3 regions of the Thioalkalivibrio sp. K90mix genome follow, and region 1 is predicted to be linked to each of the others. Evidence: predicted binding sites of a transcription regulator. Region 1 holds the regulator's gene; each other region holds the start of a gene.
What was found. The regulator sigma-54, encoded in region 1, starts transcription at its own class of promoters, with help from an activator protein. The targets are predictions, from matches to a motif close to TGGCANGNTNCNTGCTT.

Region 2: TK90_RS03335 (nitrate regulatory protein) is a predicted target of sigma-54. The motif match lies at 3,894-3,910, and genes of this name have one in related genera.
Region 3: fliL (flagellar basal body-associated protein FliL) is a predicted target of sigma-54. The motif match lies at 3,314-3,330, and genes of this name have one in related genera.

Annotation. Positions count from the first base shown of each region.
Region 1 covers NC_013889.1:389,366-394,949, forward strand. The annotation lists gene lptC (LPS export ABC transporter periplasmic protein LptC) at 1-235, shown strand, start outside; gene lptA (lipopolysaccharide transport periplasmic protein LptA) at 273-752, shown strand; gene lptB (LPS export ABC transporter ATP-binding protein) at 803-1,531, shown strand; gene TK90_RS01805 (RNA polymerase factor sigma-54) at 1,590-3,083, shown strand; gene hpf (ribosome hibernation-promoting factor, HPF/YfiA family) at 3,086-3,424, shown strand; gene TK90_RS01815 (PTS sugar transporter subunit IIA) at 3,429-3,899, shown strand; gene hprK (HPr(Ser) kinase/phosphatase) at 3,967-4,998, shown strand; gene rapZ (RNase adapter RapZ) at 4,999-5,584, shown strand, end outside.
Region 2 covers NC_013889.1:699,883-705,466, forward strand. The annotation lists gene TK90_RS03305 (replication-associated recombination protein A) at 1-1,019, shown strand, start outside; gene TK90_RS03310 (TVP38/TMEM64 family protein) at 1,026-1,718, shown strand; gene TK90_RS03315 (TIGR04283 family arsenosugar biosynthesis glycosyltransferase) at 1,733-2,437, shown strand; gene TK90_RS03320 (TIGR04282 family arsenosugar biosynthesis glycosyltransferase) at 2,430-3,116, shown strand; gene TK90_RS03325 (hypothetical protein) at 3,127-3,369, shown strand; gene TK90_RS03330 (DsrE family protein) at 3,461-3,817, shown strand; gene TK90_RS03335 (nitrate regulatory protein) at 3,944-5,269, shown strand.
Region 3 covers NC_013889.1:1,237,452-1,243,035, forward strand. The annotation lists gene TK90_RS05830 (FliH/SctL family protein) at 1-128, shown strand, start outside; gene TK90_RS05835 (FliI/YscN family ATPase) at 125-1,501, shown strand; gene TK90_RS05840 (flagellar export protein FliJ) at 1,503-1,955, shown strand; gene TK90_RS05845 (flagellar hook-length control protein FliK) at 2,019-3,113, shown strand; gene fliL (flagellar basal body-associated protein FliL) at 3,403-3,891, shown strand; gene fliM (flagellar motor switch protein FliM) at 3,900-4,874, shown strand; gene fliN (flagellar motor switch protein FliN) at 4,887-5,498, shown strand; gene fliO (flagellar biosynthetic protein FliO) at 5,502-5,584, shown strand, end outside.

The DNA.
Region 1 (5,584 bases):
GGTGCAGCCCGAGCGTGGCGAGCGCGTGCGCACGGTGATTGAATCCGCCGATGTGACGGTGGCGACCGACACCATGATCGCCACCTCCGATGCCCCGTCGACGCTGGAGCAGCCTGGCCTTTTCCAGCGGGGAACGGGTCTGCGCGTCGACTCGCGAGGGGATACCATAGAGCTGTTCCATGACGTGTACACGCTCTACAGCGAGTCGGGCGAGGAGGAAGCCGCAAATGACTGAACGTGGTGGGTCGTCGCTCGCCCGGGCCGGATGGTCCGTGCTGCTGGGCAGTGCCTTGTTGCTGCTGGCCGCGCCGGTCATTGCCCAGCAGCAGCCCCTGCCGGTGGAGATTACCGCCGATCGTGCGGAGATGGACGACCGGCGGGGCGTAAGCACTTATACCGGTGATGTGGTGGTGATTCGCGGGGACATGACACTGGAGGCCGACAAGGTCTATGTGCGCAGCCGCGATCGACGCCCTTACGAGATGGAGGCCCACGGCGAGCCCGCGCGGCTGGAGTCCCCGGACCCGGAGACGGGCGAGATGCGCATCGCCACCGCGCTGCGCATCGACTACCTGCTGAACGAGGACCGGGTGATCCTGACCGACCAGGCGCATGTGATCACGGCAGCCGAGGAAGCGCGCGGCAAGCGCATCGTCTACGACCTGGAGACGGATGTGATCGAGGCCGAGCGTGGCGAGGCCGATGACGAGCGTGTACGTATCAGGATCCAGCCCCGCGAAGACGACGAATGAACGAGCTCGACACCAGCGCGCCCGCCGCGGCCGGTGGCGAATCTGCGCCGATGGCCGGCTATCTGACCGGCCGCGAGCTGACCAAGCGCTATGGCAAGCGTACGGTGCTGGATCGTGTCGACGTCGATCTGGCACCAGGGGAGGTCGTGGGCCTGCTGGGACCGAACGGCGCAGGCAAGACCACCTGTTTCTACAGCCTGGTCGGCCTGATCCGGCCCAATCGTGGCCGCATCACGCTGGGTGACCGGGACATCACCCGGGCCCCGATTCATTCGCGGGCCCGAGCCGGGCTGGGCTACCTGCCGCAGGAGGCCTCGATCTTCCGTCGGCTGAGTGTTTGGGACAACCTGCAGGCGGTGCTGGAGCTGCGCTCGGAGCTCGACCGCCACGAGCGACGCCGCATCGGCGATGCCCTGATCGAGGAGTTCCAGCTGGAGACCGTGCGCCACAGCCCTGGGATTGCCCTGTCCGGGGGCGAGCGTCGTCGCGCCGAGATCGCGCGGGCACTGGCCGGTGACCCGCGCTTTATCTGCCTGGACGAACCGTTTGCCGGCGTGGATCCGATTTCCGTGGGTGATATCCAGGCCGTGATTGGGCATCTGGCCCAGCGCGGGATCGGTGTGCTGATTTCCGACCACAACGTGCGCGAGACCCTCGGAATCTGCGACAGGGCCTATATTCTTAGTGAGGGCCGCATCCTGAGCGCCGGGACCCCGCAGGAGCTGCTGGACGACCCCCAGGTGCGCCGCGTGTATCTCGGAGAAAACTTTCGACTGTGAACATTGATCAGTGTTTCCTTAAGATGATCTTGATGGTCACCATGGACCTCAAACCGCGATGCTGAAGCCCGGGCTTAATCTGCAGCTGGGGCAGACGCTGACGATGACCCCGCAGCTGCAACAGGCGATCCGTCTGCTGCAGCTTTCCACGCTGGAGTTGCAGGCGGAGATCCAGCAGGCGCTGGAAAGCAACCCCATGCTCGAGCAGGTGGAGGACGAGGGCGAGGAGGCCCCGCCCGAGCGCCCGGAGGAAGGGGGCGAACGGGTCGACGGGGATCGCATGCAGGCCGACACGGCTGGCGATGACGTGATCCCCGAGGAGTTGAGCACCGACAGTCGCTGGGACGACATCTACGAGCCCGCCCCGAGCCCACGCGGCCTGGACGACCGCGACCCGCTGGAGAATACCTCCGACGGCGAGGACGAGGGCCTGCAGGACCACCTGCTCTGGCAGCTGCATCTGAGCCACCTGACCCCACGAGACCAACGGATCGGGGCGGCGCTGATCGACGCGATCAGCCCGGACGGCTATCTGGACAGTGAACTCGAGGCGCTGGCGGAGATGATCAGCCAGGGCGAAGACGAGCCCGTGGGGGTCGACGAGGTCGAGGCGGTGCTGCACTGGATTCAGCAGTGCGACCCGCTGGGCGTCGGTGCGCGGGACCTGCGCGAGTGCCTGGAGATCCAGCTGCGCCATTTGGCGCCGGATGCCCCGGCGCGTGACGCGGCTCGAGCCATCCTGGAAAACGGCATGGAGAGCCTGGCCAAGCGGGACTACCGAGCCCTGCAGCGCCAGTCCGGCGTGCGCGACCCGGACGAGCTGGCGCGGGCGCTGGACCTGATCCGCACCCTGAATCCGCGGCCCGGTGCCCAGATCAGCGAGTCCACTTCGGAATATGTGGTGCCGGATGTCTATGTCCGCCATGACCGCGATGGCTGGCGCGTGGACTTGAACCCGGAGATTGCGCCGCGCATTCGCATCAACGATCTCTATGCGGGCATGGTGCGGCAGGTCTCCGATGCGCGTGATAGCGCGTTTATGCGCGATCAGTTGCAGGAGGCGCGCTGGTTCCTGAAGAGCCTGCACAGCCGGAACGACACCCTGCTGCGGGTCGCCCAGGCCATCGTCGTGCGCCAGCAGGGGTTTCTCGAGCATGGTGAGGTTGCCATGCAACCGCTGATCCTGCGCGATATCGCCGAGACCCTGGAGATGCACGAATCGACCATCTCGAGGGTGACTACACAGAAATACATGCACACCCCGCGTGGGGTATTCGAGTTCAAGTACTTCTTTTCCAGTCATGTTGGCACAGCCGATGGCGGCGAATGCTCGGCGACCGCGATCCGTGCCATGATTCGGGAATTGATTGGTGGCGAGACCCCGAACAAGCCACTGAGTGATGCAAAACTGGCCCAGATCCTGTCGGATCGGGGCATTAATGTGGCCCGACGCACCGTGGCCAAGTACCGCGAGGCTATGCACATACCGTCTTCCAGCGAACGCCGGCAGATGGCGAGTATGCCCAGTGGAACCAAGCAAAAAGGAGCCTGACCATGCAGATCAACCTGACCGGCCATCACGTCGATATCACCGACGCCCTGCGCGACTACGTGAACGAAAAGTTCGCGAAGCTGGAACGCCACTTCGACAAAGTGATCGACGTGCATGTGGTGCTGACCCACGAGAAAAACCAGAACCTGAACAACAAGGCGGAGGCCAATCTCCAGGTCAGCGGCAATCACATCCACGCCGAAGCCAGTCACGAGGATATGTATGCGGCGATTGATGGCCTGATCGACAAGGTGGATCGTCAGCTGATCAAGCACAAGGAAAAGGTCAAGGACCATCACCGCGCCGAGGGTGCCCAGCGCAACCGCGAACAGGCCCTTTAACGCAATGACCATTGCCGAGCTGATCACCCGCGCCCGTATCCGGCTGGAGCCCGAGTGTTCCAGCCAGAAACGGGCGCTCGAGACCCTGGCCGAGTTGCTGGCCGTCGGCGGCGAGGAGTCCGCCGGCCCGGCCAGCGGGGCCATCTTCGAGGCCCTGTCTGCCCGCGAGAAGCTTGGCTCCACCGGTCTGGGGCATGGCGTGGCCATCCCGCATGGGCGTCTGGCCGAGCTCGATGCCCCCCGGGTCGCGGTCCTGCGGCTGGACCAGGGGGTCGACTTCGACGCCATGGACCACGAACCCGTGGACATCCTGATCGCACTGCTGGTGCCCGAGGCGGCGACCAGCGCGCACCTGGACCTGCTGGCGCAGCTGGCTCGCGGTCTCTCGCAGCCCGACAATATCGCCTCGCTGCGCCGTGCCGGCGACGCGGACGCCCTGGAACGCGAACTGACCCGGGCCTTCGGCGACGCCTGAACATGGCTCTCCCGGCAGTACTTTCTCTCTTACGACGCCCCGTGCCAGCACTGCCGGAGATTCGTGCATGAACGAGGCACTGGGAGAGGGCGGCATCGCGCGCGACATCACCGTAGAGGTCCTGATCCAGGCGATGGGCAATCGCCTGGATCTGCGCTACGTACACGGCGAGCAGGTCGCACCGGATCGCAACCTGGTCGGCGGTGACGGCGACGACCTGCCCCTCGCCGGGCACCTCAACCTGATCCGGCCTAACCGTATCCAGGTGATCGGCGATTTCGAGGCGCGCTATATCGCGCGGCTGAGCGATGATCAGCGCGAGCAACTGATCCTGGAGATGGCCCGCACCGGGACGACCGCGGTGATCTTCGCCGAGGACACCTGCCCGTTCTCGGAGATGCCGGACGTCCCCGATGAGCAGCTGCCGCTGATCTTGTGCTCCTCGACCAGCAGCCACGAGATTATCTCCCTGCTGCGCTATTTCCTGCAGCAGCGGCTGGCCCATTTCGAGGTGCGCCATGGCGTGTTCATGGAGATCCTCGGCATTGGCGTGCTGATCAGCGGGGCCTCCAGCGTGGGCAAGAGCGAGGTGGCGCTCGAGCTGATCTCGCGCGGGCACCGGCTGATTGCCGACGATGCGCCGGAGTTCGCCCGTATCGCCCCGGATATCGTGCGTGGGCACTGCCCGGCCCTGCTGCAGGACCTGCTCGAGGTCCGCGGCCTGGGGGTGCTGAACGTCCGCGCGATGTACGGGGACTCCGCGATCAAGGGCGGCAAATACCTGCGGCTGATCATCGACTTGCGTGATCACAACGAGCCCTCGCCGGTGCCGGACGACCGCCTGAACGGCCGCCGCGGGGAGATCGACATCCTCGGACTGCGCATCCCGCTGATCAGCCTGCCGGTCGCGCCGGGGCGCAACATCGCCGTGATGATCGAGGCGGCGGTACGCAACCACATGCTGCACATGCAGGGCTACGTTGCCGGGGACGACCTGCGCGCGCGCCAGCGCCGGCAGATGAGCGGTGAGCCCGAGGAGCCGCCCTACCATCGTGCGATCCCCGCCACCACGGTCCCCAACCCGGACCCGGAGGGCTGAATGCGACTGTTGCTGGTCAGTGGTCTGTCGGGTTCCGGCAAGACGGTCGCCCTGCACACCCTGGAGGACGCCGGCTATTTCTGCGTCGACAATCTTCCCCTGCCGCTACTGCCCGGACTGATCGAACAGGTCCGCAGTGGTGACTACGACGCGGACGAAGACCGGCATCTGGCAGTCGGGGTGGATGTCCGCAGCGGGCTGGCGGCGCTGGAGGGCTTTGCCGACCTGCTGCGCGAACTCAGGGGCAAGGGGCTGCAGGTCGAGGTGATGTTCCTGCAGGCCTCCAGCGAGGTTCTGCTGCGCCGTTACCACCTGACACGCCGGCGACACCCGTTGGCGCGCGACGGCGTCCCGCTGGTCGATGCGATCGAGCGCGAGCGCGACTGGCTCGGGCATGTCGCGGCCGAGGCCGATCTGACCGTTGATACCTCCCGGTTGTCCATGCACGACCTCGCGCGCACCCTGCGCGACCGTGTCGGGCTGCTGGGCGAGGAGCGCCTGTCGCTGCTGTTTCAGTCATTCGGGTTCAAGCACGGGGCACCGCTGGACTCCGACTTCGTGTTCGACGTGCGCTGCCTGCCCAACC
Region 2 (5,584 bases), 310 kb from region 1:
CGGCCAAGGCCCGGCGACGCAACGGGGTCGGCACGCTGCTGTTCATCGACGAGATCCATCGCTTCAACAAGGGGCAGCAGGATGCCCTGCTGCCGCACATCGAGGACGGGACACTGACCTTCGTGGGGGCCACGACCGAGAACCCCTCATTTGCGCTCAACAGTGCGTTGCTGTCGCGGGCGCGTGTCTATCGCATGGAGTCCGTCGGCGCCGAGGCGATCGAGGCGCTGATTGACCGGGCGCTGAGCGATCCCGAGCGCGGACTCGGGGGGCGCGGGCTGCGGCTGGAGCCCACCGAACGCCAGCGGGTGGCCCGTGCGGCGGACGGCGATGCCCGGCGGGCACTGAACTGGCTGGAGACCGCCTCGGATCTGGCACGTGACGGCGAGATCACCGCCGACGCCCTGCGCGCGGTGATGGGGGCGCAGAGCCTGGCCTTCGATCGCCAGGGCGATGCCTTCTATGACCAGATCTCCGCCCTGCACAAGTCGGTGCGCGGATCCGATCCTGGTGCGGCGGTGTACTGGCTGACGCGCATGCTGGATGCCGGCTGTGACCCGGATTATCTCGGCCGGCGCCTGCTGCGCATGGCCTACGAGGACATCGGGCTGGCGGCCGTAGGGCTGGGTGCTCGGGTGCTGGCGGCCTGGCAGACGATGGAGCGGCTTGGGCGGCCGGAAGGCGATCTCGCGCTGATCCAGGCGGCGATCGAGCTGGCCGCCGCCCCCAAGAGCAACAGCGCCTACACCGCGTTGAACGAGGTCCGCGCCAGCATCCGGGAGACGGGCAGCCCCGGCGTGCCCCTGCATCTTCGCAATGCCCCCACGGAGTTGATGCGCGAGGAGGGGTTCGGCGCCGGATATCGCTATGATCATGATGAACCGGACGGTTTCGCGCGCGGACAGGTCTATCTGCCCGAGGGGCTCGAGGACCAGCGCTTCTATCGGGCGAAACGCGAGGGCACGGAGCGCGCGCTGGCCGAACGGCTGGAGCGACTGCGCGGCGACGGCAAAGAATAGAGACATATGCAGATACATCATCCCGAACGCTGGTGGCTGTTGGCCGCGGTCCTGCTGGCAGGGTCGCTGGTCTGGGTAGCACTGACCACCGAGTGGCCTGATCTGCTGCCGCTGCAGGACGTCGAGGCGTGGCTCGCCAGCTGGGGGATGGGCGCCTACATGATGTTTGTGCTGGCCTTTGTCGTCCTTGCGCTGTTTCCGTTGCCCAGCACCTTCTGGATCCTGCTGGGAGGGGCGCTGTTCGGGCCGTTCACCGGCGGGGCCCTGAGCCTGCTGGCGGCGACCATCGCTGCGATTATCGCGTTCATGCTGGCGCGCACCCTGCTGCAACCCTGGCTGGAACCGCGTCTGGGTCCGCGCAGCGCACGGCTGCGCGAGGATGTGGAGGCCGAGGGCTGGCGCGTGGTCGCACTGACACGGCTGGTGCCGGTCTTCCCGTTCGCCCCGACCAACTACGCCCTGGGCCTGGTGCGTATGCCGCTGACCGTGTTCACGATCACGACCCTGGTCGCATTGATCCCCAGCCTGTTCGCCTATGCCTGGCTGGGCCACGCTACGCGCGAGATGGTGGCGGGTGATACGGACAACCGGGTCCAGCTGGGGCTGGCGATTCTCGCCGTGCTGGCCCTGCTGCTGTTGCTGCCTCGGCTGTTGCGCCGGATCTGGCAGGGGCAGAAAGCCGTCCAGTCGCCAGCCTGAGTCCCGTAGCAACCATGTCGCGGGAGTCACCCTTCCTGTCCGTGATCATCCCGGTACTGAACGAAGCCGAATCTCTCCCGCCCTTGCTGGATACCCTGGGCGAGATCCTCGACTGCGAGGTGATCGTGGTCGACGGCGGGAGCACGGACGGGACTGTCCAGCAGGCAGGGCAATGCGGTGTGAGTGTGCTGTCCAGCGCCCCGGGGCGCGCACGGCAGATGAATGCCGGCGCCGAGCGCGCCCGAGGCGAGGCGCTCTGGTTTCTGCATGCCGACACCACGTTTCCGGACGGAGCCGGGGTGGCGGTGCATGCCCTGCGCGACGCGGTGGCCCGGGACGATCGCGCCTGGGGACGTTTCGACGTCCGCCTGTCGGGCGGTCGCGGAATATTCGCGCTGATCGCCGCGATGATGAACCTGCGCTCGCGTCTGAGCGGGATCGCGACCGGGGATCAGGGCATATTCATTACACGCTCGGCGTTCGATGCCGTAGGCGGCTGGCCGGACCAGCCGCTGATGGAGGACATCGAGCTCTCGCGGCGGCTGAAGCGATCGGTGGGGCGCCCAAGGTGCCTGCGCACGTGGCTGGTCACGTCGTCCCGGCGCTGGGAGCGGCAGGGCGCTTGGCGCACGATCTGGCTGATGTGGCGGTTGCGCCTGGCCTACTGGCTGGGTGCAAACCCGGACGGGCTGGCGCGACTTTATCGTGGTGATGCCTGAACGTCGGCCGACGGATGCGCCGCGCGTGCTGGTCTTTGCCCGCGCGCCCGAGCCGGGCCGGACCAAGACGCGGCTGATTCCCGCGCTGGGTGCCAAGGGCGCCGCACGGCTGCACGAACGGCTGCTGGAGCACGCGCTGGACGTGGCCCGTCAGGTGGCACCGGACCATGTGGAGCTGTGGTGCACCCCGGATACCGATCATCCGTTCCTCGAGCGTTGTGCGGAACGCTTTGGCTGTTCCCTGCACAGCCAGGTGGGTGATGACCTCGGGGCCCGCATGCGCCATGCACTGGAGGTGGGGCCGTTTCCGGCACTGGTGATGGGGTCCGATGCCCCGACGCTGGGTGTCGGGGACCTGGTCGCTGCACGTAAGGCGCTGGCTGAAGGGGCGGATGTGGCACTGATCCCGGCGCTGGATGGTGGCTATGTGCTGCTGGCCGCCGCGCGGCCCGTCCCCGGGCTGTTCGAGGCCGTCGAGTGGGGCAGCGATCGGGTGCTGGAACAGACCCGTGAGCGGGCCCAGGCGCAGGGTCTTGTCTGGGCGGAGCTGGAAGCGCGGGCGGACATCGACCGACCGGAGGACCTGGTGCACTGTCCGCCGGTGCTCCTGCGTGGCATTGGGGCACCTCGAGAGTCCCCGATCCCAGAGCAGTCGCAAGTCGGCCCAGGCTTCGGGTAGGATGCGCGCCATGAAAGCCTTTGTTGCCTGGGTCGACCGTTCCCCACTGTGGTTGTTTGCACTGTTCGTGGCCACCCTGGGGCTGTCGCCCTATGTCCCCGAACCGCACATCGTCGAGAAGATCCGCTGGCTCTTCCAGGGCGAGCTGACCCGTCCGATCGATATCCTCGACCTGATCATGCACGCCATTCCCTGGCTGCTGATGGCCTTCAAGCTCTATCGCATGAGCATTACGTCGAAAGGCGCTTCCTGACTCGGCGTCTCCTTGAGGCTTGTGGGAACTCGACGGTCCCGACTTGGGTCGCTACGGTGCCTGCCACTTTGACGTGACCAAGGAGAGTCCCATGCGTTTTATTGTTGCTGTTACCGCCGGTACTGACGACCCGACCCGCGCCACTCTCGGCATGATTGCCGCGAACGTGGCCAAGCAGCAGGGCCATGACGTGACCGTCTGGCTGCAGGGCGAGGCCGTGAACATCGCCAACCGGAATGTCTACGACAAGATCGTCGGCCACAACATGCCGGCGATGAAGGACATCGTGGATTCGCTGGTCGAGGAAGGCGTCCCGTTCTGGGCCTGCGAGGCCTGCGCCAAGGGCCGCGACGTCGGCGAGCACAACTTCCTGCCGAACGCCGAGATGGCCGGCATGGGTCAGTACGTCCAGGCCGTTGCCGATTTCGACCGCTCCATGAGCTTCTGATCGAGCGGGCCGGTCCGCGGGTGGGGTGTGATCCCCCGCCCGTTTTGCCCGTGTCTCCTGTGTCAGCCCCTCGAACTGGCACATCGCATGCTTGTTTGTTCCGGGAGTGATCCACGGACGACGAGCATGACCCAGACCCCATCCCCGAGTTTTTCCTTCGAAGAGGCCATTGGCGACTTCCTGGTCGCCTCGCGCAAGTGCGAGGTGGTGAGCCTGGAGCGCCTGCTGGAGGCGGTACAGCTGGTCGGGCGCATCCGCGCGCTGGTGCATCAGCTCCAGCGCGAACGCGGTGCCTCCAGCCTCTGGATCGGCTCCGGTGGCCAGCGCTATGCGGACGAACTAGCGCAGTACCGAGCTGAATCCGACACCACCGCACAGGCGTTTCGTGAACACCTTGATGGCTGGCTGGAGCCCGGGGCCTGTGCCCACGCGCGCAGCCGTCTGCTGGGGCGCATGGCGCTGGCGCTGCATGGCCTGTCGGGTCTGCCCAGCCTGCGGGCGGAGGTCAGCGAACGCACGCTCTCGCCGATGGAGGCGATGCGCGGCTTCAGCGAGCTGATCCGGTCGCTGCTGGCAGTGGTGTTCGAGGCCGCTGACTCCGCCACGGACCCGGAGGTCTCGCGGGCCCTGGTGGCCCTGCTGAACTTCATGCAGGGCAAGGAGCTGGCGGGCCAGGAACGCGCGATCGGGGCCGCCGGCTTTGGTCAGGGCGTGTTCGATGGCGAACTGCGCCAGTCCCTGTTGCACCGGATCGATGCCCAGGAACGCTCGTTTCGGATCTTCTCCGAGTTTGCCCCGAAGCCCGCCTGCGCGGCCTGGCAGGAACTGCAGGGCGCGGGCTTCGCGGCGGAGGTCGAGCGGCTGCGCCGTCAGGCCTGTACCCACGGCGATCTCCGGGGCGATCCCCTGCCGGACCCGGCCCGCGCCGAGACCTGGTTTGCCTGCACCACCGCGCGCATCGACGCGATGAAGGAGATCGAGGACCTGCTGGAGATGCACCTGAACGAGTGCTGTTCGGCACGCATCACGGCGGATCGCGCGGACCTGGGCGCTGTGCGTGATCGGGTGGAGCAACTCGCCGAGTCGGAGCTGCGCGACAGCGTGCCGTATGCGGTGTTTTTCGGCGCGCCGGAGGGCCTGGAGAGCACGCAGGAGGAGGGCGAGACCGTACTCAACGTCCCGATCGTCGGGCACTCGGTGATGGACCTGGTGCAGCGCCAGGCGACCCGGCTGCAGTCGGTGGAGGACGAATTGCATGCGGCACGCCAGGCCCTGGACGAACGCAAGACCATCGAGCGCGCCAAGGCGCTGCTGATCCAGCACCGCGGCCTCAGCGAGGATCAGGCCTACAAGCTCCTGCGCCAGACCGCGATGAACCAGAACCGGCGCCTGGCCGAGGTCGCCGAGGCGACCGTCGCGATGTCCGACCTGCTGGGCAAGGGCGGTCTGTAGCCCATTCCCCGGGAAAGGGATGCCGGTGGGCGGCGCCTCTGTGGGCGCGGGCTTGCCCGCGAAGCCCCTGCCAGTGTCTGCCACTGGCAGGGGCTTCGCCGCCAAGGCGGCTCCTACAGGTTGTGCACCAGCGCGGTTCATCTGCACCGCAAGCGCGCCCCAGTCTGGTGCCTTGCGGATCGTCTCCCGGACGCCGGGTTTTCCGACAGCGTTCAACTCCATACGGCGAACCATCCGATTTTCCCGCGCCATGGCGCGATTGTTTCCGGCGAGGTCGATTAGCAACGGCTAATTGGCACACCTCCTGCAGGAGTA
Region 3 (5,584 bases), 850 kb from region 1:
CGGCGTCTGTGGACGCCTCGCTGGAGCGCCGCCTGCAACAGGCGGTAGAGGCGGTCTGGGGCGATCTGGCCGAACCTGCCCGTCCGGCGGCGCCCGAGGATGCTTCGGCATCGGAGGATGATTCATGAGCTCCCCCGTCGACACCCTGCGCAAGCGGGGGCAAGAGCAACTGACCACCGGGCTTCTGGATCGTCTGCAGCAGTCGCGTGGCCGGCTGGAGCGCGTGCAACCGCCTCAGTCTGAAGGCCGCCTGTCGCGGCTGACCGGCCTGACCTTCGAGGCCGAAGGACTGCGCCTGCCGATGGGGGGGCGAGCGCTGATCCACGGCGAGAATGGCGCGGCCGTCCCGGCCGAGGTGGTGGGGTTCCAGAACGACCGCACCTTTCTGATGCCGGAGGAGCTGGCCTCGGGCCTGACGCCCGGTGCGCGCATTGAACCACTGGATATCCAACGCGAGATCCCGGTCGGGGACGCGCTGCTCGGGCGCGTGATCGATGCCAATGGCCAGCCGCTGGATGGGAAAGGGCCCTTGCGCGCGCGCGACCACAGTCCGCTGTCGGGCCGCCCGATCAACCCGCTACAGCGGGCGCCGGTGCGGGAACCGCTGGATGTCGGGATACGCTCGATCAACGGGCTGCTGTCGGTCGGGAGGGGACAACGGCTGGGCCTGTTCGCCGGCTCCGGTGTCGGGAAGAGTGTCTTGCTCGGGATGATGACGCGCAACACCAGTGCCGATGTGATCGTGGTTGGTTTGATCGGCGAGCGTGGTCGCGAAGTGAATGAATTCATCCACGAGATTCTGGACGAGGAGTCCCGCCAGAGAACCGTGGTCGTAGCCGTGCCTGCCGATCAGTCGCCACTGCTTCGCCAGCACGGCGCCTGGGTGGCCACTACGGTCGCGGAATCCTTCCGCGACCGTGGGCTCAATGTGCTGCTGTTGATGGATTCGCTCACGCGCTTTGCTCAAGGGGCGCGCGAGATCGCGATGGCGATTGGCGAGCCACCAGCCTCCAAGGGCTATGCCGCCTCGGTGTTTGCGCGTCTGCCGCAATTGGTGGAGCGAGCCGGTAACGGCGATGTGGGCGGTGGTTCGATCACGGCGTTCTATACGGTGCTGGCCGAGGGGGATGACCAGAACGATCCGATCGTGGATGCGGCGCGTGCGATCCTCGACGGGCACGTGGTCCTGTCGCGCGAGATCGCGGAGACCGGGCGCTATCCCGCGATCGACGTGTCGGCGTCGGTCTCGCGAGTGATGAGCGCGCTGATCACGCCGGAGCACGAGCAGGCGGCCCGGCGCTTCCGGGATCTTGCCTCGACCTACATGCGCAACCGCGACCTGATTGCCGTGGGCGCCTACCGCAGGGGGGCGGATACCCATCTGGACGAAGCGGTGGCGATGCACGAGCGGCTGGAGGCCTATCTTGGACAGGGCCGCGACGAGGCGGTCGGGTTTGATCAGGCCCGCGACGAACTCCTGGCCTTGATCGGGGGCGCCTGAAATGGATTCCCGGCGGCTGGAACGTCTTTTGCGTCTGCGACGCATCGAGGAAAGTGAAGCCACGCGCCAACTGGGGGCGCGACTGCAACAACTGGACGCTGTCGAGACCCAGCGGACTCAGCTGGAGGGCTATCAGCTCGAGTATCTCCGCGCGCCACTGCCCGACGACACAAATCAGCTCAAGTGGCTTTCCGGGATGCGGGATCAGTTGCGGCATGCCCTGGAACAGCAGGATCTTCGCGCGCAGGCCGCGGGTGCACAGGCGGAGCAGGCACGCCAGGAGTGGCTGCTCCGCCACCGGGCGGTGATGTCCCTGGAAAAGCTCCTGGAGCGCCGCATTGCAGAACAGGAGCGAGAGGCCGACCGCCGTCGCCAGCATGAGCAGGACATGTGGGCGACCCGGCAAGTGCACACGCGCGCGCAGGCTGCGCACCAGGACTGGCAAGAATCTTGAATAAGCTGACCAGGAATGCCCGGCAACGGCTGCGAGCCGGGCAATGAATCAGAGGATCCATTGATGATCGCGACAGGCAATGCCGGTCAGGGGATGATGCCGCTGCTGCAGTTGTTGGGGGCTGGCAGTGACCTCAAGGACCTTCAGGCGCTCGAAGGCCTCGAAGGGCTGAAGGACCTGAAAACCGCAGACGGCGAGGGCTTCCTCGATATTCTTCGGCCGCAGCTTGAGGCGCTGCTGGTCGATCTGGGCGTCGGTGAGGAGGAGCTTGAGGGGCTCGATCTGGACGGCATGCTGGCCCGCTTGCAGTCCCTGATGGACGAGGGAGAACTGGCCGTCGAAGTCGAGCCGGGCGGCAAGGATTTGCCGCTGGCCGCGCTTATGACGGCAGTCGATGATCGCCCCGGTCCGCCCGTTGCGCGGATGGACCGCGCCGATGAAAGCGGTGGTGCGCGCGAGATCAAGCCGTTGCCGGCAGCGGTCATGCGGCTGTTCCTCGAGTCCAGCCAGGGCCCGGCTGGCTCGACTGGTTCGGGTAGCGTGGCGGGTATCGAGCTGCTGGGTCCGAATAGCCGCCTTTCGCGCGAAAATGTGCTGGAGCTGCTGGCGCAATGGATGTCCCAGGGGACGGACACGCAAAGGGGGCAGGTACGCGCGGAACCCCTGGCCGGAATTTTGCCGGCGCATGTACAGGCTGCGGAAGGCAGCGAGGGCTCACGCAGCTCGCTGCGCCTGGACCTGGCGCGGCTGCTGCAACCGGGTGGTGAGCGCGAGCTGACGGACCAGATCCGCATGCTGGCGCGTGCCCAGGGCGGCCGTACGGAGATCAAGCTGCACCCGCCGCAACTGGGGACACTCGATGTCCGTCTGAACGTCGATGGTGATCGGGCCACGGTCCAGTTCATCAGTGCAAATCCGGTGACCCGCGAGGTCCTGGAGGCGGCGATGCCCCGGCTGCGCGAGAGTCTCGCCCAGAGTGGACTCACGCTCGAGGATGCGACCGTGTCCGATCAGACGGCCGAAGAGCACGAAGGTCAGCAGGCATTGGCTGACGGGCAGCGGGCCCGGAACGAGGCCGATGAGCCCGAGGCCGAGGGCGAGCAGGCCACGGGTAGCACCCTTTCGATGCTGAACCGCCGGCTCGACCTCTTTGCCTGAGTAAGTCCGTTTGCAAGAGACCGGGTGCGTAAACCCGCCCGGTCGTTCCCACCCCCGGTTGTTGTGCCGCCAAGATCCCGTCTTCTGCCGGGTTCGGGGCGGCTGAATCTTGACGATTCCCCTTTTTGCTCCTGGTTACACCCCTCCGGCGTTCTCTTGGAATCCGCGTAAGCAGCGGAAATAATTATATAAAATGATGTTGGCACCGCCTTTGCTATGAGTTCAGGCAATAGTCAGCGCGATCCCGTGCCGTCAACATGGACGGATTCACGAATCTCGAGGGTGGGAAATGGCGGAGAAAGAAGTCGAACTGGGTGAAGAAGGCGCCGGCGAAAAGGGCAAGAAGGGGCTGACCTGGATTGTCATTTTGCTGGTGCTCGTGTTCGCCGGGGCCGGTGCGGCGGCTGCGTGGTTTTTCTTGTCCGGCGGTGACGAGGAAGAGACCGGCGAAGAAGGCCCTGCCGAGCGCCACTACCACGGACTGGAGCCGATGACCGTGAACATTGATGGGCCCGGACGCATTCGCTATCTCCGGCTCGAGCTAAGCGTCGTGACAACCGACCCTGAGGTGATTGCAGCGCTGGAGCGGCATATGCCGGCCGTTCGCAATGATGTGCTGGGCCTGCTTGGAGAGAAACACTACGACGACCTCAATACGCGTGACGGGAAGGAATCGCTCGCCGAGGAGCTGCGCGAGGCGATCGCCGAGATCCTTGAGGAGCGGGACGCACCACATGATGTGGAAGCGGTGCGCTTTAACGAACTGGTCATGCAGTAGGCACCACCATGGCGCAAACGGACATCCTCAGCCAGGACGAGATCGACGCCCTCCTGCACGGCGTCGATGACGGCGATATCGAAACGGATGACCCGTTTCCGAATGACGGAGAGGCCCGCGAATTCAACTTCGCGACGCAGGATCGGATCGTGCGTGGGCGCATGCCCACGCTGGAGATGATCAACGAGCGCTTTGCACGACACCTTCGGGTACGCCTGTTCAATATGCTGCGCCGCTCCGCGGAACTCTCCGTGGTCGGCACGCGTGTCTCGAAGTTTTCGGAGTACATGCACTCGTTGTTCGTGCCGACCAGCCTGAACCTGGTGCGGGCCCATCCGCTGCACGGGACCGGTCTGTTCGTGTTCGACCCGAAGCTGGTGTTCATCCTGGTCGACAACTTCTTTGGTGGCGATGGCCGCTACCACACGCGCATCGAGGGACGTGATTTCACGCCGATGGAGATGCGCGTGGTCCACGGCATCCTCGAAGGCGCATTCGAGGACATGGTCAAGGCCTGGCAGCCGGTCATGGATCTGCGCTTCGAGTTCCTGAACTCGGAGGTGAACCCGCAGTTCGCCAATATCGTATCGCCCACCGAGATCGTCGTGATTAGCGAGTTCCATATCGAGCTCGATGGTGGCGGCGGCAATCTGCATTTCACCTTGCCGTACTCGATGATCGAGCCGATCCGCGAGCAGCTGGACACCGGGCTGCAGTCGGACCGATCGGACGTGGATCAGCGCTGGATGAAGGCGCTGGAAGAAGAGATCCAGGACGCGGAGGTCGAGGTGAGCTCCACGCTGACCGAGACCGAGGTGACGGTGCAGGAGCTGCTCGATATCCAGCCGGGCGACATTATCCCGATCAATCTCCCCGAGACCGTGACATTAAAAGTCGAAGATATCCCGCTGTTTCGCGGGAAGTTTGGCGTATCCGATGGCAAGAATGCGATCCAAGTGACGGATCGCATTATCAAGCGATAGAGGGCTGCACTCATGGCAGACACCGAAGACCAGAAGAAAGACGACGAGAATCAGGCCTCCGAGGAGGAGGGCGATGTAACGACCGAGGCGACTGCAGAGACCGACTCGGGTGACACCGAAGGAGATCAGGACGCCCTGGCGGACGAATGGGCCGCCGCGCTGGCCGAGCAGAAGGATACCGACGGCGAGCCGGCCGCCGATCCGGACGAACTGCTGAATCAGGCTCAGGCCAGCAGTAGCGGAAGTGAATCGGCCGATGCCCTGATGGGGGCGGAGAAAAGGGAACGCAAGCACAAGCCCGATCCGGAAGCCGAACCTCTGAAGCCGGAGGAACTGGCAGCGTCGGCCGGCATGTCGGCCGAGGACATTAATCTGCAGATGGTGCTGGATGTGCCGGTCACCATCTCGATGGAGATCGGTCGCAGCCGCATCCCCATCCGCAATCTGCTGCAGCTGAATCAGGGGTCGGTGGTGGAGCTCGACCGGCTCGCGGGGGAGGCGTTGGATGTGCTCGTGAACGGGACGCTCATCGCGCATGGCGAGGTGGTCGTGGTCAACGAGAAGTTCGGCATACGGCTGACCGATGTGATCAGCCCAAGTGAACGCATTCGCAAGCTCAAGTAACTGATGACACTACGATTTGCACATTGGCTGGCAGTCCTCGGACTGGCCGGCACGGGGGGGCTCTGGCCTGCGATCGGTCTTGCCGA